2 regions of the Pantoea phyllosphaerae genome follow, and region 1 is predicted to be linked to the other one. Evidence: predicted binding sites of a transcription regulator. Region 1 holds the regulator's gene; the other holds the start of a gene.
The links. The regulator PhoB, encoded in region 1, activates phosphate uptake and scavenging genes when phosphate is short. The targets are predictions, from matches to a motif close to CTGTCATAAAACTGNCNNAT.
Positions count from the first base shown of each region.

Region 2: the regulator PhoB is predicted to act here: its motif matches at 4,450-4,469, upstream of ugpB (sn-glycerol-3-phosphate ABC transporter substrate-binding protein UgpB).

Region 1 covers NZ_JBPFDE010000003.1:244,644-255,635, forward strand. Annotated here, with positions in the region: gene ACR6A7_RS06600 (PstS family phosphate ABC transporter substrate-binding protein) at 1-598, opposite strand, end outside; gene phoR (phosphate regulon sensor histidine kinase PhoR) at 617-1,930, opposite strand; gene phoB (phosphate response regulator transcription factor PhoB) at 1,945-2,634, opposite strand; gene sbcD (exonuclease subunit SbcD) at 2,830-4,029, shown strand; gene ACR6A7_RS06620 (SbcC/MukB-like Walker B domain-containing protein) at 4,026-7,709, shown strand; gene ACR6A7_RS06625 (cell envelope biogenesis protein TolA) at 7,709-8,068, shown strand; gene mak (fructokinase) at 8,072-8,983, opposite strand; gene rdgC (recombination-associated protein RdgC) at 9,130-10,041, shown strand; gene ACR6A7_RS06640 (hypothetical protein) at 10,101-10,992, shown strand, end outside.
Region 2 covers NZ_JBPFDE010000006.1:145,011-156,002, forward strand. Annotated here, with positions in the region: gene ACR6A7_RS10450 (branched-chain amino acid ABC transporter substrate-binding protein) at 1-523, shown strand, start outside; gene livH (high-affinity branched-chain amino acid ABC transporter permease LivH) at 594-1,520, shown strand; gene ACR6A7_RS10460 (high-affinity branched-chain amino acid ABC transporter permease LivM) at 1,517-2,785, shown strand; gene livG (high-affinity branched-chain amino acid ABC transporter ATP-binding protein LivG) at 2,782-3,549, shown strand; gene livF (high-affinity branched-chain amino acid ABC transporter ATP-binding protein LivF) at 3,551-4,264, shown strand; gene ugpB (sn-glycerol-3-phosphate ABC transporter substrate-binding protein UgpB) at 4,541-5,857, shown strand; gene ugpA (sn-glycerol-3-phosphate ABC transporter permease UgpA) at 5,919-6,806, shown strand; gene ugpE (sn-glycerol-3-phosphate ABC transporter permease UgpE) at 6,803-7,648, shown strand; gene ACR6A7_RS10490 (sn-glycerol-3-phosphate import ATP-binding protein UgpC) at 7,651-8,724, shown strand; gene ugpQ (glycerophosphodiester phosphodiesterase) at 8,721-9,464, shown strand; gene ACR6A7_RS10500 (DUF2756 domain-containing protein) at 9,461-9,739, opposite strand; gene ggt (gamma-glutamyltransferase) at 9,925-10,992, shown strand, end outside.

The DNA.
Region 1 (10,992 bases):
CGGCCGAGCCGGGAAACTCCGCCACGTCGGCGCGAAAATCGCCGTTGCACAGCGCCTGCTGCTTAAAGAAGCCCCAGGTGCCCGAGGCGGAGTTGCGTCCGTAGCGCTGAATCGGTCGCCGCGCCCAGTCGGGCTGTCGCACGCCCATATCGCCCCAGCGCGCTGGCACCTGCGGCGCGCCGCACAGGCGCGTCACGGAAAAGATGGCGTCGAGCTGGCGCATAGCGATCTGCGTGAGCGGATTGCGCTGATTAACCACCACCACCAGCGCGTCGAGCGCCACCGGCACGGCGAGCGGAGGGTAGCCATAGCGCGCCTGAAAGGTTTGCCGCTCTTCCGCCTGCATGGGGCGGCTCATCGGGCCGAGCTGCGCGGCACCCGCCGCCAGCGCCGTCGGCGCGGTGGAAGAGCCGGAGGCCTGCACCTGTAGATTGACGCCCGGCGCCCGCGCGCTGAAATCTTCGCTCCACAGCATCATCAGCGTTCCCAGCGTGTCTGAGCCGACGCTGCTGAGGTTGCCGGTGAGCATTTCAGGCTGAGGCGCCGCCAGCGTCAGCGCGGGCGAAAAGAGAGAAAGCAACAGCAGCCAGACGCGCATAAGAGGTTCCATTAACGGTTAATGGACGGCATTCTCCTGCAATCCTGCGCTGACGATCAACCTTGACGGCAGCGTAAAGGTAAAACAGGTCTCTTTATCGGGAATGCTGGTGATCTCCAGCCGCGCATTATGGTGGCTCAGGGCGTGCTTGACGATCGCCAGCCCCAGACCGCTGCCGCCGGTGGCGCGCGAGCGCGCCTTATCCACGCGGTAGAAGCGCTCGGTCAGGCGCGGCAGGTGCTCAGCTGAAATCCCCGGCCCGTTGTCGCAGACCTTGAACTGTGCGCCCTGGCGGCTGCGCAGCCAGCTGATGTCGATGCGCGTGCCTTCTGGCGTATGATTGACCGCGTTGTACACCAGGTTAGAGAGGGCGCTGCGCAGCTGATCGTCGTCGCCGAGCACCTTGAGATGCGGATCGGTATGGAAGTGGATCTGGTGACGGCCGCCGCTCAGCGTCTCCGCTTCGCGCTGCAGCAGATGCAGCATCATCGGCACGTCCACCGTCTCTTTCATGTCGATGGCTGGCGCCGCCTCAATGCGCGACAGCGTCAGCAGCTGGCGCACCAGGCTGTCCATGCGGCGCGTTTGCTCCTGCATGGTCTGCAGCGCTTTGCCGCGCGAGCGCTCGTTCATCACCGAGTCGTTCATCATCTCCAGATAGCCCTGCAGCACCGTCAGCGGCGTGCGCAGTTCATGGCTGACGTTGGCGAAGAAGTTGCGCCGCGCCCCTTCCAGCTGGTGCATCTGCGTCACGTCGCGCGCCACCATCAGCCACTGCCCCTCGCTATAGGGCATGATGCGAAACTCCATGTGGCGCTGGTTATTGAAAATGAGGGTGAGCGGCTTGTTGAAATCGCGCTGGCGAATATAGCGGGAGAACTCCGGATAGCGCAGCAGGTTAAGGATGTTCTGGCCGTTATCTTCCGGCCAGCGCAGGCCGAGGTGCTGCTGCGCCAGGCCGTTGCACCAGAAAATAGCGCCCTCTTCCGTGGTCAGCACCACCGCGTCGGGCAGCGTCTCGGCGCCGCTGCGAAAGCGCTTGATCAGATTGCCCAGCTCGCGCCGCCGCCGCCGGTTGCGCAGCTGCATCTGATAGAGACCGTAAAACAGCGGTTCCCAGCTCGCCTTTCCGGTGGGCGGCGTCATGGTGCGATCGACCCACAGCCAGTGCGACAGCCGCATCAGATTAGAGAAGTGCCACAGCAGCATCCCCAGCACGCTAATCAGCAGCAGCCAGGGGAGATAACCAAAAATCAATCCGACAATCAGCGCAGGCAGACAGGCCAGCGCCAGCTCAGAGAGCAGTCTCTTCCAGGAGAGTCGTTCCAGCACGGTAAAGACTCCGTTTAGTAGCGGGCGGAGAAACGATACCCCGTTCCGCGAACGGTTTGAACCATGCGATCGTGGCCGGAAACTTCCAGCGCCTTACGTAAGCGGCGGATATGCACGTCAACGGTGCGATCTTCCACATAAACATTGGTGCCCCAGACGTGGTTCAGCAGCTGCTCGCGGCTGTAAACGCGCTCGGGATGCGTCATAAAGAAGTGCAGCAGCTTATATTCGGTCGGGCCCATCTCAAGCGGCGTCGATTCCGACATCACGCGGTGCGAGGAGGGATCCAGGCTCAAACCCTGCATCTCAATCACCTCTTCCACCGCCATCGGCGAAATGCGGCGCATCACCGCCTTGATGCGCGCCATCAGCTCTTTCGGCGAAAAAGGCTTGGTGATGTAATCATCCGCGCCCACTTCCAGACCGCGCACCCGATCTTCCTCTTCGCCGCGCGCCGTCAGCATCATTACCGGAATATCGCGCGTCAGGGCCTCGCGCTTGAGGTGCTTGATAAACTGAATGCCGCTGCCGCCCGGCAACATCCAGTCCAGCAGAATTAAATCTGGCCAGGGCTCAATCAGTTTCCCTACCGCGCTGTCATAATCCTCGGCCTCAATGGGCTGGTAGTCGTTCTGTTCCAGAACAAAGCACAACATTTCACGGATAGGGGCTTCATCTTCCACAACCAAAATGCGCTTAGCCATTGCAACTCCTGCTGATGTGACTGCTGTCACCGTTATATGCGGCGCCATTATGCGTCAGATTTATGACACTTTTATGAAAAACATAGCCGCTTAATCAGCGCGTTAACACTGCTTTATAACCGCTGGCGCCGCTTTTTTTGCTTTTGCGCCATAGCCGGTATAATCCTCCGGCAAACCGTTACCGCAGGGAGTTTTATGCGCATCATTCATACCGCGGACTGGCACCTCGGTCAGTTTTTCTATAACAAGAGCCGGGCGGCCGAGCACCAGGCCTTTCTCGACTGGCTGCTGGCGCGCATTGAGGAGCATCAGGTCGATGCGCTGATCGTCGCGGGCGACCTTTTCGACAGCGGCACGCCGCCAAGCTACGCGCGCGAACTCTTTAACCGTTTCGTGGTGGCGCTGCAGCCAACCGGCTGCCAGCTGGTGGTGCTGGCGGGCAATCACGATTCGGTCGCCACCCTCAACGAATCGCGCGCCCTGCTCGCCTGCCTGAATACCCAGGTGATCACCACGCCGCAGGCGGATCACAATCTGCTGCTGCTGCGCGACCGCGCCGGCGAACCAGGCGCGCTGCTCTGCGCCATTCCCTATCTGCGACCGCGCGATATTATGCGCAGCCGCGCGGGCCAGTCGGGGCGCGAAAAGCAGCTCAGCCTGCTGGAGGCGATCGCCGCGCACTACCAGCGCAGCGTCGACGCGGCGCGCGCGCATCCGCTGGCGCTGCCGGTCATCGCCACTGGCCATCTCACCACCGTCGGCGTCAGCAAAAGCGATTCGGTGCGCGATATCTATATCGGCACGCTCGACGCCTTTCCCGCGTCGGCTTTTCCCGACGTCGACTACGTGGCGCTCGGCCATATCCATCGCGCCCAGCGCGTCGCCAACAGCGATCATATTCGCTACAGCGGCTCGCCGATCCCGCTCAGCTTCGACGAGCTCGGCAGCGAGAAAAGCGTCTTTCTGCTCGAGGTGAATAGCGCCGGTTTGCAGCGCGTGACGCCGCTGCCTGTCCCCTCTTTCCAGCCGATGAAAATGCTGAAAGGCTCGCTGACAGAGATCGAGGCGCAGCTGGCGCCCTTTGCCGACCATCAGGGCAACAAGCCGGTATGGCTCGATATCGAGGTGACGACCCAGGAATTCCTCAGCGACCTGCAGCGCCGCGTCGAGGCGCTGACCGCCGATCTGCCGGTCGAAGTCCTGCTGCTGCGCCGCAGCCGCGAACAGCGCCAGCAGAGCCTGGCGCAGCTGAAAAACGAAACCCTGAGCGAGCTAAAAGTGGAGGAGGTCTTCGCCCGCCGCATGGCGCTGGCGGAGGATATCGACGAATCGGGGCATGCGCACCTCAGCGCCCTGTTCCGCTCCACCCTCGCCTCGCTGGAGGAGAGCGAATGAAAATCCTCACGCTGCGCTTTAAAAACCTGAACGCGCTGAAAGGCGAATGGTTTATCGACTTTCGCGCCGAGCCCTTTGCCAGCAACGGTCTGTTCGCCATTACCGGCGCGACCGGGGCAGGCAAAACCACCCTGCTCGACGCCATCTGTCTGGCGCTCTATCACCAGACGCCGCGCCTCGGCGTGCTGTCGCAGACGCAAAACGGTCTGATGACGCGCGACACCGCCGAATGCCTTGCTGAAGTGGAGTTTGAGATCAAAGGCGAAGCCTGGCGCGCCTTCTGGAGCCAGAACCGCGCGCGCGGCGCGGCCGACGGCAAGCTGCAGGCGCCGCGCGTCGAGCTGGCGCGCTGTATCGATGACAAAATCTTCGCGGACAAGGTCAACGACAAATTAAAACTGATCGAGTCGCTGTCGGGCCTCGACTTCGATCGCTTTACCCGCTCGATGATGCTGTCGCAGGGTCAGTTCGCCGCCTTTCTTAACGCGAAGCCCGGCGAGCGCGCCGAACTGCTGGAGGAGCTGACCGGCACCGAGATTTACGGCCAGATCTCCGTCGCCATCTACGAACGCCACAAGGCGGCGCGCCTGGCGCTGGACAACCTGCGCAGCCGCGCCGGCACCCTGACCCTGCTCGACGCCGACGCGCGCGCTGCGCTGCAGCAGCAGCTGGCTGCGCTAACGGAAGCGGAGCAGGCGCTTACTCAGCAAAACGACAGCCTGCGCAGGCAGCATCAGTGGCTGACCCAGGCGCAGCAGCTCGACAGCGATATTCAGGCCGCACAGGCCGCGCTGGAGGCGGCGGAACAGGCGTGGCGCGATGCGGAGGCGGATCGCCAGCGGCTGGCGCGCAGCGAGCCGGCGGAGAAGATGCGCGATAAATTAGCGCAGCGCGATAGCCTGCTGCATGAGCAGCAGCGTCTGCAGCAGACGCAGCAGCAGCTTACACAGCAGCGCCAGGCCGCCGAGCAGCAAATGCAGAGCGACCGGCAGCGCCGCGAGGCGGCGCAGGCGGCGCGCGACGCCGCGCTACGCGAGCAGCAGGCGCAGGAGACGCTGCTGACGGAGCAGGTCATTCCGCTCGACCAGCAGATCGCCGCCCTGGTGACGCAGGCGCAGCAGCAGCGGCAGGAAAGCGACCAGCAGCAGCAGGCGCTGACGCAAAGCGCGCGCGCGCTGCAGCAGGAAACGGCAGAGCGCGACAGCCTGCAGGCCGCGCTGGCGAAACAGCAGCAGTGGCGCGCGGATCAGGGCACGCTGCCGCAGTGGGGTCCTTCGCTGGCGCTGTGGCAGGAGCGCTTCGCCCAGCTGACGCAGCAGGAAACTGCGCTGGAGGCGCTGCGCGAGCAGCAGCGTCTCCAGCAGCAAAAGTTGACGCAGCAGCAGGCGGCGCTCGCCCGTCTGGCGCAGCAGGCAACGCCGCTGAGCCAGGCCGAACAGCAGGCGGCGAGCGCCCTGGAAAGCGCGCAACAGGCGCTGGCCGATCTGGAGCAGCGCCATCCGCCGCAGGCGCTGCAGGCCAGCCTGGCGCAGTTCGAGAGCCGCCGTCCGCTGCGCCAGCAGCTGGTGGTGCTCGCCTCGCAGTGGACGCCGCTGCAGCAGCATCTCGCCGCGCGTCAGCAGCGCCTTGCCGCGCTGGAAAAGAGGCTACAGCAGGATGACGACACGCTGCAGACGCTGCGCGCCGCCTTCGCGCGCGAAAAGGCGTCGCTGGCCGATATCAAAAAGATTTGCGAGCTGGAGCAGCACATCGCCGATCTGGCGGCCTGGCGCGCGCGCCTGGAACCTGAGCAGCCCTGCCCGCTGTGCGGATCGTGCCAGCATCCGGCGGTCGAGCGCTACGCCGCGCTGGAACTGAGCGAGAATCAGCGACGGCTGGCCGAACAGGAGAGGCAGGTCGAGGCGCTGCGCGAACAGGGCATCCAAAAAGGCGAGGCGGTTAAGCAGGCGAAGAGTGAACAGCAGAGGCTCCGGGAGGAACTGGCGGCAGATACCCAACGGCTGGATGAGCTAACCCAGCAGTGGCGAGATCTACAGCGTAAGCTGGTGCTCACATTTGATGCGGACGACAGCGCGGCGCTGGCCGCCTGGCAGCAGCAGCAAAACAGCGAGGAGCAGGCGCTGCAGCAGCTGATACGTCAGCAGGAGAGCGCCGCGCGCCAGCGCCAGCAGGCGAAAGATGAGCACCTGCGGCACCAGCAGGCGCTGCAGCAGCATCAGCAGCAGCTTCAGCTGGCCCAGCAAACGCTCACTAACCTGCAAGAGGGCGCGACAACGCTGGCGCAGCGCCTGGAACAGGAAGAGCGCGACTGGCGGCAGCGCCGCGAGGCGCTGCATCAGGCGCTGGCGGACGCTGGCCTCGCCCTGCCCGACGCGGCGTCGCGTGACGGCTGGCTGCAACAGCAGCTGCTGCGCTGGCAGCAGTGGAATGAGAGCGAGCAGCAGCTGGCTCAACTTCAGCCGCAGCTGGCACGCGCCGAAGCGCAGTGCAGCAGCCTGCAGCAGCGCGTTGAGCGTGAACGGCAGCAGCTTGACGCCCTGCTACAGCAGCGTGCGCAAAGCGACGCGACGCTGGCGCAGCAGCGCGCGACGCGGCAGGCGCTGTTCGCTGATAACGACGTCGCCGCGGCGCGGCGGCAGATGCAGGCGCAGATCCAGCAGCAGGAAGCCGCCCTCGCCGCCGCGCTGGAGGCGCTGCAGAAAAGCCAGAGCCACCTCAGCCAGCTGGCCGGGCGCGCCGCCGAGCTGGAAACGCAGCAGGAAAAGGTGAGCCAGGGGCTGCGCGAGGCGCAGCCGTTGCTCAGCGCCGCGCTGGCCGCCGCCGGCTTTGACGATGAAGCCAGCCTGCGCGCGGCGCTGCTGGAGGAAGAGGAGGCGCGCGCGCTGCGCGGCCGGTTACAGCAGCTTGAGCAGCAGCGCCAGGCGCTGCAGGCGCAGCGGCAGCAGCTGACCGAGCGTCGGGCGGCGCATCAGCAAAGCCGTCCCGAGGGCGCGGCGGAAAACGCCGCCGCGCTGGAGGCGCAGCTTGAAGATCTGCGTCTGGCGCTGCGCGACAATGCGCGCCAGCAGGGCGAGGCGCAGCAGCAGCTTCAGAGCGACGCACGCCTGCGCGAACAGCAGCAGAGCCTGATGACGCAGATCGAAGAGGAGGAGGCGGCGCTGGCGCACTGGAGTCAGCTAAACGATCTTATCGGCTCCGCCAGCGGCGACAAATTCCGCCGCTTCGCGCAGGGGCTGACGCTGGATCACCTGGTGGCGCTCGCCAACCGCCAGCTCGATCGGCTGCACGGCCGCTATCTGCTGCAGCGCCGCGCCAGCGACGCGCTTGAGCTGGACGTGATCGATACCTGGCAGGCGGACGCCGCGCGCGACACCCGCACCCTTTCGGGCGGCGAAAGTTTTCTGGTCAGCCTCGCGCTGGCGCTGGCACTTTCAGATTTAGTCAGCGTGAAAACGCGCATAGAGTCTTTGTTTCTCGACGAGGGCTTCGGTACGCTGGACGCCGAAACGCTCGACACCGCGCTGGACGCGCTGGACGCGCTCAACGCCAGCGGCAAAACCATCGGCGTCATCAGCCACGTCGAGGCGATGAAAGAGCGCATTCCGGTACAGATTCGGGTGCGCAAGATTAACGGGCTGGGCTACAGCAAACTGGAGCTGCCCCGCCCTCAGGAGGCGTAATGAAAACAGGCATGGCGCTGCTGCTCGCCAGCGCGCTGCTGGCGGGATGCAGCAGCAAACCGCAAAGCAATCTCAGCTGCGACCGCGCTTACTCGGCGGCGCAGTGCAGCTATCTGCGCGACGTTCAGCATCAGCTGATCGACAGCTTCAACAGCAGCGTCGCGCCGCGCTATCCCGGCCAGCACTGTCTGGTGTCGGCGCACCGCCGCGCCGACGGCGGCTACAGCGTGCTGCGCACCGAAGGGGACGAGGCGCTCTGCCTGCGCGCCTGGCAACAGGTCAGCAGCGCGCGCAACCTGCCGCTGCCGCCGGTCGGCGTGCCGGAGAGCTGGCAATTCCCCTTCGGCGCGCCGCAGTAACCCCTACTTTTCCAGCGGCCAGAGCCAGGCCGCGCCGCGCACTCCGCTCGAATCGCCGTGTTTTGCTTTTAGCACCGGCGTTTCGCACTCTCCGCCGAAAACCCACTGCTTCATCAGCGCTGGCACCGTCTGGTAGAGGCGATCGTTATTGCTCATGCCGCCACCGAGCACGATCGCATCGGGATCGAGCAGGTTCACCACCTGCGCCAGCGACTTCGCCAGCCGGGTTTCGTAGCGCCGCATCGCCTGCTCGGCGACGGGATCCTGCTGCGCGATCAGCCTGACGATCTCCGCGCCCTTTAGCGCCTGGCCGCTCAGCCGCCGGTAGTCGATGGCAAAGCCGGTGCCGGAGACAAAGGTCTCGATGCAGCCTTTCTGGCCGCAGTAGCACGGCACCTCCTCACGGTAGCGCAGCTCCTCTTCATCCATCCACGGCAGCGGATTGTGCCCCCACTCGCCCGCGTTGCCGTTGCCGCCGATGCGCGCTTCGCCGTTGATTGCCACGCCCGCCCCCGATCCGGTGCCGATGATCACCGCGAACACCAGCGGCTGCCCCGCGCCCGCGCCGTCAACCGCTTCCGAGACGGCCAGGCAGTTGGCGTCGTTGGCGATGCGCACCTCGCGCTGCAGCGCCAGCGCCAGATCGCGATCCAGCGGCTGGCCGTTAAGCCAGGTAGAGTTAGCGTTTTTCACGCGGTGCGCGTAAGGCGAAATCGTGCCGGGAATGCCGACGCCGACGCTGCCGGTCTGCCCGGTTTCTGCTTCAGCAAGGCGCACCAGATGCGCGATCGTCTGCACCGTGGCACCGTAGTCGTCGCGCGGCGTATCCACGCGGTGGCGAAACAGCTCATTTCCCTCGTCAGACAGGGCGATCACTTCAACCTTGGTGCCGCCCAAATCGATACCTATACGCACGCATTATTCCTCATTATTCGTCAGGGTAGCAGATACATTAGGAGCGGCGTCGGGGAAAGGCAATGAAACCGTTTCGATGTTTCGCTATCATGCGCGCTGACCTCTCGACTTGTGCGCCAGATCGCGCGACCCGGTAAGGAATTATGATGTTGTGGTTTAAAAATATGATGGTTTATCGTCTGAATCGGGACATTCCGCTCTCTGCAGACGACATGGAAAAACAGCTTGAGGCTTACACCTTCTCTCCCTGCGGCAGCCAGGATATGAGCAAAACCGGCTGGGTATCACCCATGGGCAACCGCAGCGACGCGCTGACCCACGTGAACAACGGCCAGATCGTGATTTGCGCCCGTAAAGAGGAGAAGATCCTGCCGTCGCCGGTGGTGAAGCAGGCGCTGGAAGCGAAGATCAGCAAGCTGGAAGCGGAACAGAGCCGCAAGCTGAAAAAGACCGAAAAAGATTCGCTGAAAGATGAAGTGCTGCACAGCCTGCTGCCGCGCGCCTTCAGCCGCCTCAGCCAGACCTTTATCTGGATCGACACCGTCAACAACCTGATCATGGTCGACTGCGCCAGCGCGAAAAAGGCGGAAGATACGCTGGCGCTGCTGCGTAAGAGCCTCGGCTCGCTGCCGGTCGTGCCGCTGACGCTGGAAAGCCCGATCGAGCTGACGCTGACCGAATGGGTGCGCTCCGGCGATCTGCCCGCCGGTTTCGCCCTGATGGATGAAGCGGAGCTGAAGGCGATCCTCGAAGATGGCGGCGTGATCCGCTGTAAAAAACAGGATCTGGTGTGCGACGAGATCGCCAACCATATCGAAGCGGGCAAGCTGGTGACTAAGCTGGCGCTCGACTGGCAGGAGCGCATTCAGTTCGTGCTGGCGGACGACGGCTCGGTGAAGCGCCTGAAGTTCAGCGACACGCTGCGCGAGCAGAACGACGATATCGACCGTGAAGATTTCGCTCAGCGTTTCGACGCCGACTTTATTCTGATGACCAGCGAACTCGCCGCGCTCACCAGCAATCTGGTGGAAGCGCTGGGCGGCGAAGCAAAACGCTGAGGGTTCAAGAGTGACGCGCCTTTGCCGATAATCACTTCTTTCGGCAAAGGATTTCCGCTATGTCTCGTTTCTCTATCCGCGCAGCGCTGCTCGTCGGGTGTATGCTCTTCTCCTCCGCCAGCTTTGGCGACGCCGCTTTTACTCGCCTGAATGCGTTGCGCATCAACGACCGCCTGAATGTGATGGTGGCGCTGGCTGGTAAATCGGGCGGCGCGATGCAGGTCTGGCAGGCTTACGACTGTAAAACGCTCTCTGCCGAGGCGCTCTATCGCAATCTGCTCGACGCCAGAGGCATGACCACTACGCGCTTCTACGGCAGCGAATTTGGCCGTTACACACCGCCGCAGCCTGGTCCCAATCAGGATCCTGAAACGCTGAAGCGCATCTGTAGCCTGCCGGAGAAAGCGGTAGTCTGGGAAAAGATCGCGCCGACCAACCGCTTTGGGTCTACCGCTCTCGTTGACGTCGCCAGCCTGAAGCGCAGCGGCGACGAATTGCAGGTGCGTTTTGGCTATGACTATGCGACCAGAGATTTCGATCCGCCCTATGACGCCCCTTACGCGTTCAAGGTAGAAAACTATCGCTTCAACTGTCAGACACAGGCGTTTGCACCCGTGTCGATGATGGATGTGGATGATAAAGGCTATGTGACCGACTCGCTGGACAGCGGCGATATCGCAGATCGTAAAGCCTCTTTCCCGCTGACGCCGCTCATGAAACAGACCTTTACCCGCCTTTGCGCCACCGCCGATCTGCAACGCTTCCGCGCGCTGGGTCGCTTTGTCTCTGCAACACATAAGGCGGTCAGCCGCGACGCGCGTACGATTTTGCCCGCGCTCAGCGATAATCCAGCCTCGGTTATGGCGGCGCTGCCGCTGGACAAGGCGCTGGACCAGCAGCTTCATCAGCTGATTGCGCCCTGGGCACTGCCGCGTTTTCGCCAGCTGAACT
Region 2 (10,992 bases), on a different contig from region 1:
TGATAAAGACTTCTCTACGCTGATCGCGCGCCTGAAGAAAGAGAACGTCGACTTCGTTTACTACGGCGGTTACTACCCGGAAATGGGCCAGATTCTGCGCCAGGCGAAAGCGGCTGGCCTGAACGCCGGCTTTATGGGACCGGAAGGCGTGGGCAACGCCTCGCTCTCCAATATCGCGGGCGACGCCTCGGAAGGCATCTATGTAACGCTGCCGAAGCGCTATGACCAGCTGCCGGAGAACAAGGCGATTGTCGATGCTATCAAGACCAACAGCGCGCAGAACCGCAAGGATCCGACCGGTCCGTTCGTCTGGACCACCTATGCGGCGATCCAGTCGCTGGCGGCTGGCATTGAGCGCAGCAAGAGCGACGAGCCGGAAGAGATTGCGAAAAACCTGAAGGGCGGCGAGCCGGTGCCGACAGTGATGGGCAACCTGAGCTGGGATCAGAAAGGCGATCTGAAAGGCTTCGAGTTCGGCGTATTCAAATGGCACAAAGACGGTTCTTCAACCGCAGTTAAGTAATGTTCCATCGACAGACCAATCCCTTGCCGCGTCGGCAGGGGATTTTCCCGTTCTTATGCAGGTCTTCACTATGTCCGAGCAGTTTCTTTATTTCACACAGCAGATGCTTAACGGGGTCACCCTCGGCAGCACCTATGCGCTGATCGCCATCGGTTACACCATGGTTTACGGCATCATCGGCATGATCAACTTCGCCCACGGCGAGGTCTATATGATCGGCAGCTATGTCTCCTTTATCGTGATTGCCGCCCTGATGATGATGGGCATCGACACCGGCTGGCTGATGATTGCCGCCGGCTTCGTGATGGCGATCCTGATCTCCAGCGCCTACGGCTGGAGCATCGAGCGCGTCGCCTATAAGCCGGTGCGATCGTCGAAGCGCCTGATCGCGCTGATCTCCGCCATCGGTATGTCGATCTTCCTGCAGAACTACGTCAGCCTGACGCAGGGCTCGCGCGACCTCGCGCTGCCGAGCCTGATTACCGGCCAGTGGACGCTGGGCGAGAGCAACGGCTTTGCCGCCACCGTCTCCACCATGCAGATCGTCATCTGGCTGGTGACCTTCCTGGCGATGCTGGCGCTGACGCTGTTTATCCGCTATTCGCGTATGGGCCGCGCCTGCCGCGCCTGCGCCGAAGATCTGAAAATGGCGAGCCTGCTCGGCATCAATACCGACCGCGTGATTTCGCTCACCTTCGTGATTGGCGCGGCGATGGCGGCGGTGGCGGGCGTGCTGCTCGGCCAGTTCTACGGCTCAATTAACCCCTTTATCGGCTTTATGGCCGGCATGAAGGCCTTTACCGCCGCGGTGCTGGGCGGTATCGGCAGCATTCCCGGCGCGATGATTGGCGGCCTGGTGCTCGGCATCGCCGAAGCGCTGACTTCTGCCTATCTCAGCACCGAATATAAAGACGTGGTCTCTTTTGCGCTGCTGATCGTGGTGCTGCTGGTGATGCCGACCGGCATTCTGGGCCGCCCGGAGGTTGAGAAAGTATGAAATCTTCCTTTATCAATGCGCTGCTCTCCTCCCTGATGCTGCTGGTGCTGGCCAGCTTTTTTATGGGCATGCGTCTCGGCCTCGACGGCACGCGTCTGGTGGTGCAGAGCGCTGGCGACGTGCGCTGGAACTGGATTTTCGTCGGCTGCGGCGTGGTCTTTCTCTTTCAGCTGCTGCGCCCGTTCTGGCAGCGCGGCCTGAAAAAGATCTCCGGTCCGGCGCTGGTGCTGCCCGGCATCGACGGCTCCACGCCGAAGCAGAAGCTGTTTATGCTGGCGCTGATCGTCGTCGCGGTCGCCTGGCCCTTTTTCGTCTCGCGCGGTGCGGTGGACATCGCCACGCTGACGCTGATCTACGTGATGCTCGGCCTCGGGCTCAACGTGGTGGTCGGCCTGTCAGGTTTGCTGGTGCTTGGTTACGGCGGCTTCTACGCTATCGGCGCCTACACCTTCGCGCTGCTGAATCACTACTTCGGCCTCGGCTTCTGGGAGTGTCTGCCGCTGGCGGGCATCGTCTCGGCGCTGTTCGGGCTGCTGTTGGGCTTCCCGGTGCTGCGCCTGCGCGGCGACTATCTGGCGATCGTCACGCTCGGCTTCGGCGAAATCGTGCGCATTTTGCTGCTGAACAACACTGCGCTGACCGGCGGTCCCAACGGCATCGCGCAGATCCCTAAGCCGTCGCTGTTTGGCCTCGAGTTCGGCCGTAAAGTCTCCGAGGGCGGCTGGAGCACCTTCCACGAATTTTTCGGCCTGAAATATGACCCCAGCGACCGCGTGATTTTCCTCTATCTGGTGGCGCTGCTGCTGGTGGCGCTGACGCTGTTCGTGATTAACCGCCTGCTGCGCATGCCGCTGGGCCGCGCGTGGGAAGCGCTGCGTGAAGATGAGATCGCCTGCCGCTCGCTCGGCCTGAGCCCGACGCGCATCAAGCTGACCGCCTTTACCATTAGCGCCGCGTTCGCTGGCTTCGCCGGCACGCTGTTCGCCGCGCGCCAGGGCTTTGTCAGCCCGGAATCCTTTACCTTTGTCGAATCCGCCTTCGTGCTGGCGATTGTGGTGCTGGGCGGCATGGGCTCGCAGTTCGCCGTGATCCTCGCCGCTATCCTGCTGGTGGTGTCGCGCGAGCTGATGCGCGATCTGAACGAATACAGCATGCTGGTGCTGGGCGGCCTGATGGTGCTGATGATGATCTGGCGTCCGCAGGGGCTGCTGCCGATGAAGCGTCCGCACCTGAAACTGAAGCAGAAACAAGGAGAGCAGGCATGAGTCAGCCTTTATTAGCCGTTGAAGGCCTGATGATGCGCTTCGGCGGCCTGCTGGCGGTCAATAACGTGGCGCTGGAGCTGCGCCCGCAGGAGATCGTCTCGCTGATCGGTCCCAACGGCGCGGGAAAGACCACCGTCTTCAACTGCCTGACCGGCTTCTACAAGCCGACCGGCGGCACCATTAAGCTGCGCGAGCAGCATCTGGAAGGCATGCCCGGCCAGCAGATCGCCCGCATGGGCGTGGTGCGCACCTTTCAGCACGTTCGCCTGTTCCGTGAGATGACGGTCATCGAGAACCTGCTGGTGGCGCAGCATCAGCATCTGAAAAGCGGCCTCTTCTCAGGCCTGTTCAAAACCCCGGCGTTTCGTCGCGGCGAGAGCGAGGCGCTGGATCGCGCCGCCACCTGGCTGGAGCGTATCGGGCTGCTCGATCTGGCCAATCGCCAGGCGGGCAATCTGGCCTACGGTCAGCAGCGCCGTCTGGAGATTGCGCGCTGCATGGTGACGCGTCCGGAGATCCTGATGCTGGACGAACCGGCGGCCGGGCTGAATCCGAAAGAGACGCACGAGCTGGATGAGCTGATCGCCGAACTGCGCGGCGAGCACAAGGTGTCCGTCCTGCTGATAGAACATGATATGAAGCTGGTGATGGGCATTTCCGACCGAATCTATGTGGTGAACCAGGGTACGCCGCTGGCCAACGGCACGCCGGAAGAGGTGCGTAATAATCCGGATGTGATCCGAGCCTATTTAGGAGAGGCGTAACATGGCAAATCCAATGTTATCCGTTAACAACGTTAGCGCGCACTACGGCAAGATCCAGGCGCTGCACAACGTCAGCCTGCATATCAGCCAGGGCGAAATCGTCACGCTGATCGGCGCCAATGGCGCGGGGAAAACCACGCTGCTCGGCACGCTGTGCGGCGAGCCGCGCGCCACCCAGGGCAGCATTACCTTCGACGGCAAAATCATTACCGACTGGCAAACCGCGCGCATCATGCGCGAGGCGATCGCTATCGTGCCGGAGGGGCGCCGGGTGTTTTCGCGCATGACGGTAGAGGAGAACCTGGCGATGGGCGGCTTTTTCGCCAGCCGTCAGGAGTATCAGACGCGCATCGCGCGCGTTTATGCGCTCTTTCCGCGTCTGGCGGAGCGTAAAATCCAGCGCGCGGGCACCATGTCCGGCGGCGAGCAGCAGATGCTGGCGATCGGCCGCGCGCTGATGAGCCAGCCGCGTCTGCTGCTGCTGGACGAGCCCTCCCTGGGGCTGGCGCCGATTATTATCCAGCAGATCTTCGATACCATCGAGCAGCTGCGCAAAGAGGGGATGACCATCTTTCTGGTGGAGCAGAACGCTAACCAGGCGCTGAAGCTGGCGGATCGCGGCTATGTGCTGGAGAACGGGCACGTGGTGCTGGAAGATACGGGGGAAGCTCTGCTCTCCAACGAAGCCGTCCGCAGCGCTTATTTGGGTGCTTAGGCCTGGCTTACTTGCCATTTCGACGCCGGGCAGTGCTCGCATTCCTCACGTACTTTAGTACGCTCCGGATGGTGCGCGCTGGCCGGTGCCGAACTGGCTGCGCCGCCGACGGCCTTTGGCTGTGGTGCGATAACACAATTTAGATAAAACCTCCTTCATCTGGCCGTCATCCGGCTGTCATCTCGCTGTTATTAATCCGTCATTTTCCCGTGTCATGTTACTTCGCGAACAAAAAATGCGTGATATCGCGCGTACCTACCTGCACAGGAAAACTCTATGTCTGTCTTTACTTATAAAAAAAGCCTGATGAGTGCGGTTCTGGGCCTGGCCATCAGCGGCAACGCGCTGGCCGCCACTGAAATTCCTTTCTGGCACTCAATGGAGGGCGAGTTAGGCAAAGAGGTCGACTCGCTGGCGCAACGTTTCAACCAGGCGCATCCCGACTATAAAATCGTGCCGACCTATAAAGGCAACTACGAGCAGAGCCTCGCGGCAGGCATCGCAGCGGTGCGTACCGGCAAAGCGCCGGCCATTTTGCAGGTTTATGAAGTCGGCACCGCCACCATGATGGCGTCGAAGGCGATCGTGCCGGTGCATCAGGTCTTCCAGGACGCGGGCATTCCCTTCGATGAAAAACAGTTTGTGCCGACCGTGGCGGGCTACTACAGCGACGCCAGCGGCCATCTGATCTCTCAGCCGTTCAACAGCTCCACGCCGGTGCTCTACTACAACAAAGACGCCTTTAAAAAAGCGGGCCTGAACCCGGATCAGCCACCGAAAACCTGGCAGGCGCTGGCGAAAGATGCCGACGCGCTGCGTAAGGCAGGCATGAGCTGCGGCTACGCCAGCGGCTGGCAGGGCTGGATCCAGATCGAAAACTTCAGTGCCTGGCACGCCTTGCCGGTCGCCAGCAAAAACAACGGCTTCGACGGCACCGATGCGGTGCTGGAGTTCAACAAGCCGGTGCAGGTGCGTCATATCCAGATGCTGGAGGAGATGAACAAGAAAGGCGACTTCACCTACTTCGGCCGTAAAGACGAATCCACCGCCAAGTTCTATAACGGCGACTGCGGCATCACCACCGCCTCTTCAGGTTCGCTGGCGGATATCAAACACTACGCCAAATTTAACTTCGGCGTCGGCATGATGCCCTATGACGATACGGTGCCGAACGCGCCGCAGAACGCCATTATCGGCGGTGCCAGCCTGTGGGTAATGAAAGGCAAAGACGCCAACACCTACAAGGGCGTCGCGGAATTTATGCAGTTCCTCGCGCAGCCGGAAATCGCCGCTGAATGGCATCAGAAAACCGGCTACCTGCCGATTACCACCGCCGCCTACGAGCTGAGCAAGCAGCAGGGCTTCTACGACAAGAACCCTGGCGCGGATATCGCAACACGTCAGATGCTGAACAAAGATCCGCTGCCGTTCACCAAAGGTATGCGCCTGGGCAATATGCCGCAGATTCGCACCATCGTTGACGAAGAGCTGGAAGGCGTCTGGACCGGCAAGCAGACGCCGCAGGCCGCGCTGGATAGCGCGGTGAAACGCGGCAATGAACTGCTGCGCCGCTTTGAACAGCAGGTGAAGTAACCTGTGACGTTAAAAGGGCCGGCGCTGCTGGCCCTGTTCTCTTTCTCAGACAGAGTACGCTATGTCTTCATCTCGCCCGGTGTTTCGCACCAGTCTGTTGCCCTATCTGCTGGTGCTGCCGCAGCTGCTGATTACCGCTATCTTTTTCCTCTGGCCCGCGGGCGAAGCGCTGTGGTATTCGCTGCAAAACCTCGATCCCTTCGGCCTCTCCAGCACCTTTGTCGGCCTGGACAATTTCAGGCGCCTGTTTCAGGACAGCTACTATCTCGACGCCTTCTGGACCACCATCGTGTTCAGCACGCTGGTCACGGTGTGCGGCATGGTGCTGTCGCTGCTGCTGGCGGCGCTGGTGGATTACGTTATCCGGCTGCGCAAGCTCTACCAGACGCTGCTGCTGCTGCCCTACGCGGTGGCGCCGGTGGTTGCGGCGGTGATGTGGATGTTTCTGTTCAATCCCGGCCTCGGCCTGATTAGCCACTTTCTCAACCAGCTTGGCTATAGCTGGAACTATGCCCAGAACAGCGGCCAGGCGATGTTCCTGATTGTCGTCGCCTCGATCTGGCAGCAGATGAGCTACAACTTTCTCTTCTTTTTCGCCGCGCTGCAGTCGATTCCGAAATCGCTGGTGGAGGCCGCAGCGATCGACGGCGCCGGGCCGGTGCGCCGCTTCTTCAATCTGTCGCTGCCGCTGATTACGCCGGTGAGCTTTTTCCTGCTGGTGGTGAACCTGATCTACGCCTTCTTCGATACCTTTCCGGTTATCGACGCCGCGACCGGCGGCGGGCCGGTGCAGGCCACCACCACGCTGATCTACAAAATCTATCGCGAAGGCTTTACCGGACTGGATCTCTCTTCATCGGCGGCGCAGTCGGTGGTGCTGATGCTGCTGGTGATTGGCCTGACCGTGATTCAGTTCCGCTTCGTTGAGCGTAAGGTGCAGTACCAATGATTGAAAACCGTCGCGGGCTGGATATCTTCAGCCACACGCTGCTGGTGCTGGGCGTGCTCACCATTCTTTTTCCGCTCTACGTCGCCTTCGTTGCCGCCACGCTGGATAACGAGGCGGTCTATCAGGTGCCGATGACCCTCATACCTGGCACCCACCTGTGGGAGAACGTCTCGCGCATCTGGACCCAGGGGGTTAACGGCAGCGGCCCGGCGTTTAGCCTGATGCTGCTCAACAGCCTGATTATGGCGTTCGGTATTACCGTCGGCAAAATTACGGTGTCGATGCTCTCCGCCTTTGCGCTGGTCTGGTTTCGCTTTCCGCTGCGCACGCTCTTTTTCTGGCTGATTTTCATTACGCTGATGCTGCCGGTCGAGGTGCGTATTTTCCCTACCGTGCAGGTGATCGCCGATCTCAATATGCTCGACAGCTACAGCGGCCTGACGCTGCCGCTGATGGCATCGGCCACGGCGACCTTTCTGTTCCGCCAGTTCTTTATGTCGCTGCCGGATGAGCTGATCGAGGCGGCGCGCATCGACGGCGCCAGCGCGCTGCGCTTCTTCTGGGACATCGTGCTGCCGCTGTCGAAAACCAACCTCGCGGCGCTGTTCGTCATCACCTTTATCTACGGCTGGAACCAGTATCTCTGGCCGCTGCTGATCGTCAACGACGCCTCGCTCAGCACCGCAGTGGCGGGGATCAAAAGTATGATCTCCACCAGCGGATCGCCGACGCAGTGGAACGAAGTGATGGCGGCAATGTTATTAACCCTGATCCCACCGGTAGTGGTGGTGCTGGTCATGCAGCGTGCCTTCGTGCGTGGCCTGGTCGAGAGCGAGAAATAAGCATGGCAGGCGTAACCCTTCAGGCGGTAACCAAGTCCTACGACGGCAAGAATCAAATCATTCAGCCGCTCAACGTCACCGTCAACGACGGCGAATTTATGGTGATGGTCGGCCCCTCCGGCTGCGGAAAATCGACGCTGCTGCGCATGGTGGCCGGGCTGGAGCGCGTCACCTCCGGCGATATCTATATCGATGACAGACGCGTCACCCAGCTGGAGCCGAAAGATCGCGGCATCGCGATGGTGTTTCAGAACTACGCGCTCTATCCGCATATGACGGTCGAGGAGAATATGGCCTATGGGCTGAAGATCCGCGGCATGAGCAAAGAGCATATCCGCCTGCGCGTGCTGGAGGCGGCGCGCAGCCTGGAGCTGGATCAGCTGCTGAGCCGCCGTCCACGCGAGCTTTCCGGCGGCCAGCGCCAGCGCGTGGCGATGGGCCGCGCCATCGTGCGCGAGCCCTCGGTGTTTCTGTTCGACGAGCCGCTCTCCAACCTGGACGCGCGGCTGCGTGTGCAGATGCGACTGGAGCTGCAGCAGCTGCACCGTCGCCTGCAAACCACCAGCCTTTACGTCACGCACGATCAGGTCGAAGCGATGACGCTGGCGCAGCGCGTGATGGTATTGAACAAGGGCTTTGTCGAGCAGATCGGCACGCCGGTAGAGATTTACGAGCGTCCCGCCAGCCAGTTCGTCGCTTCCTTTATCGGCGCGCCGGCGATGAACCTGATTGACGGCCAGATCGGCAGCGACGGCACGCGCTTCAATATCGACCACTCCTACTCTCTGCCGCTCGGCGAGATCAAGGCGAAGTGGGCGAATCGTGCCGTGACGCTCGGCATCCGTCCCGAACATGTGCGCATCAGCCCGCGCGAGCGCGAGGGCATTCCGCAGCGCGTCGAGACGCTGGAGCTGCTCGGCGCGGACAACCTGGCGCACGGGCGCATCGGCGAGACGCCGCTGGTGGTGCGTCTGCCGCACAGCGAACGCCCGCAGGCGGGCAGCACGCTGTGGCTGCATCTGCCGTCGGATGCGTTACACTATTTCGATTCAACGACCGGAAAGCGTCTGGAATGAGCACATACAACTGGCCCTATCCTCATATCGTTGCCCACCGCGGCGGCGGCAAACTGGCCCCGGAAAATACCCTGGCGGCGATCGACGTCGGCGCGAAGTGGGGCCATACCATGATCGAGTTCGACGCGAAGCTGTCGCAGGATAAGCAGATTTTTCTGCTGCACGACGACACGCTGGATCGCACCAGCAGCGGCTGGGGCGTCGCGGGTGAGCTGCCGTGGGAAAAACTGGCGCAGCTCGATGCGGGCGGCTGGTTCGGCAAGGCGTTCGACGGCGAACCGCTGGCGCGGCTTCCCGACGTGGCGGCGCGCTGTCGCCGGTACGGCATGATGGCGAATATCGAAATCAAACCCACTACCGGCAGCGAGGCGGAAACCGGTCGCGCCATCGCCCATGCGGCGAAAACGCTGTGGCAGGAGATGACCGCGCCGCTGCTGTCGTCGTTCTCTTACGTGGCGCTGGAGGCGGCGATGCAGGCGGAGCCGGATCTGCCGCGCGGCCTGCTGCTTGATGAATGGGATGAGGCGTGGCAACGCAAAACCGCTGCGCTGGCGTGCGTCTCGATTCACCTTAACCATAAACTGCTCGACGCCGAACGCGTCGCGGCGCTGAAGGCCGCCGGCCTGCATATTCTCGTCTACACGGTAAACGACCCAGAGCGGGCGCGTACCCTGCTGAAATGGGGCGTCGACGCCATCTGTACCGATCGCATCGACATTATCGGCCCCGACTTTCGTTAATTACGGTTCTGCTGCTGACCCGGCTGCGTGTTGATAACGCGCTGCTGGGCGCTGCTGCGCTGTTCCTGCATTTTGCGTTGTATCTGCTGCGTCTGCTGCTGCTGATCCTGCTGCAGTTTGCTCTGCTGCTGCTGCTGCCGGATCTGCATCTGCGTCTGCATGCGCTGCTGGCTTGGGTTGTAGCCCGGCTGATTAGGCTGATTCGTGTTGTTCAGCATATTGGCCATGCTGCTGAGTGGCAGCAGCGCGGCAAAGACGATTAACCATTTTTTCATGTGACTTCCTCCGTCAAGGCGGCCTCGCCATCGTCTGATGCGCCCGGCCGCAACTTCTTTAAGTTTAGCAACCTCACAAACTTCTCCCCCAGGAACGCACCGAATTTGACTTAGATGTTATTTTTTTGCTGTATATGTAAACACTTGCCTGCGTAATAACAAATGTAAACAACTGAAAAGGGTGGATGATGATGCGAGGAAATATACGCCAGCTTGGCTGGGCGGTAATGATGAGTTTAACGGTTGTCAGCGCCGCTGACGCCGCCGCGCCCGCCAGCGCGCCGCCCGTCTCTTATGGCGTTGAGGATGATACCTTTCATCCCGTCAGGGCGCAGAACGGCATGGTCGCCTCGGTGGATGCGCTGGCGACGCAGGTTGGCGTGGATATTCTGCGCCAGGGCGGCAACGCGGTGGATGCCGCCGTCGCCGTCGGCTTCGCGCTGGCGGTGACGCATCCGCAGGCGGGCAACCTGGGCGGAGGCGGCTTTATGCTGCTGCGCACCGCATCCGGCCGCGCCACCTCTATCGACTTCCGCGAAATGGCGCCGGGCCGCGCCTCGCGCGATATGTTCCTCGATAAACAGGGCAACGCTGACAGCAAGCTGTCGCTCACCTCGCATCTCGCCTCGGGCACGCCCGGCAGCGTGGCAGGCTTTGCGCTGGCGGCGCAAAAATATGGCACGCTGCCGCTCAGCACGCTGCTGGCGCCAGCAATTAAGCTGGCGCGCGAAGGCTATCTGGTCAACGACGCGCTGGCAGACGATCTGAAAACCTATGGCAAGGAGGTGCTGCTGGCGCATCCCAACAGCAAGGCAATCTTCTTTAAGCCCGACGGCACGCCGTGGCAGAAGGGCGATCGCCTGGTGCAGAAGAATCTCGCCCACAGCCTGCAGCTGATTGCGCAGCAGGGGCCGGACGCTTTCTATAAAGGCGAAATCGCCGACGAGATCGCCAGCGAGATGGCGCAGCACGGCGGCCTGATCGGCAAAGCGGATCTGGCGGCCTACCGCGCCGTCGAGCGTAAACCAATCAGCGGCACCTATCGCGGTTATGAGGTCTTTTCCATGCCGCCCCCCTCATCCGGCGGGATCCATATCGTGCAGATCCTGAATATTCTGGAAAACTTCGATCTGGCGAAAATGGGCTTTGGCAGTGCCGACGCGATGCAGGTGATCGCCGAAGCGGAAAAATACGCCTATGCCGACCGCTCGGAGTACCTTGGCGATCCCGATTTTGTCAAAGTGCCGTGGCAG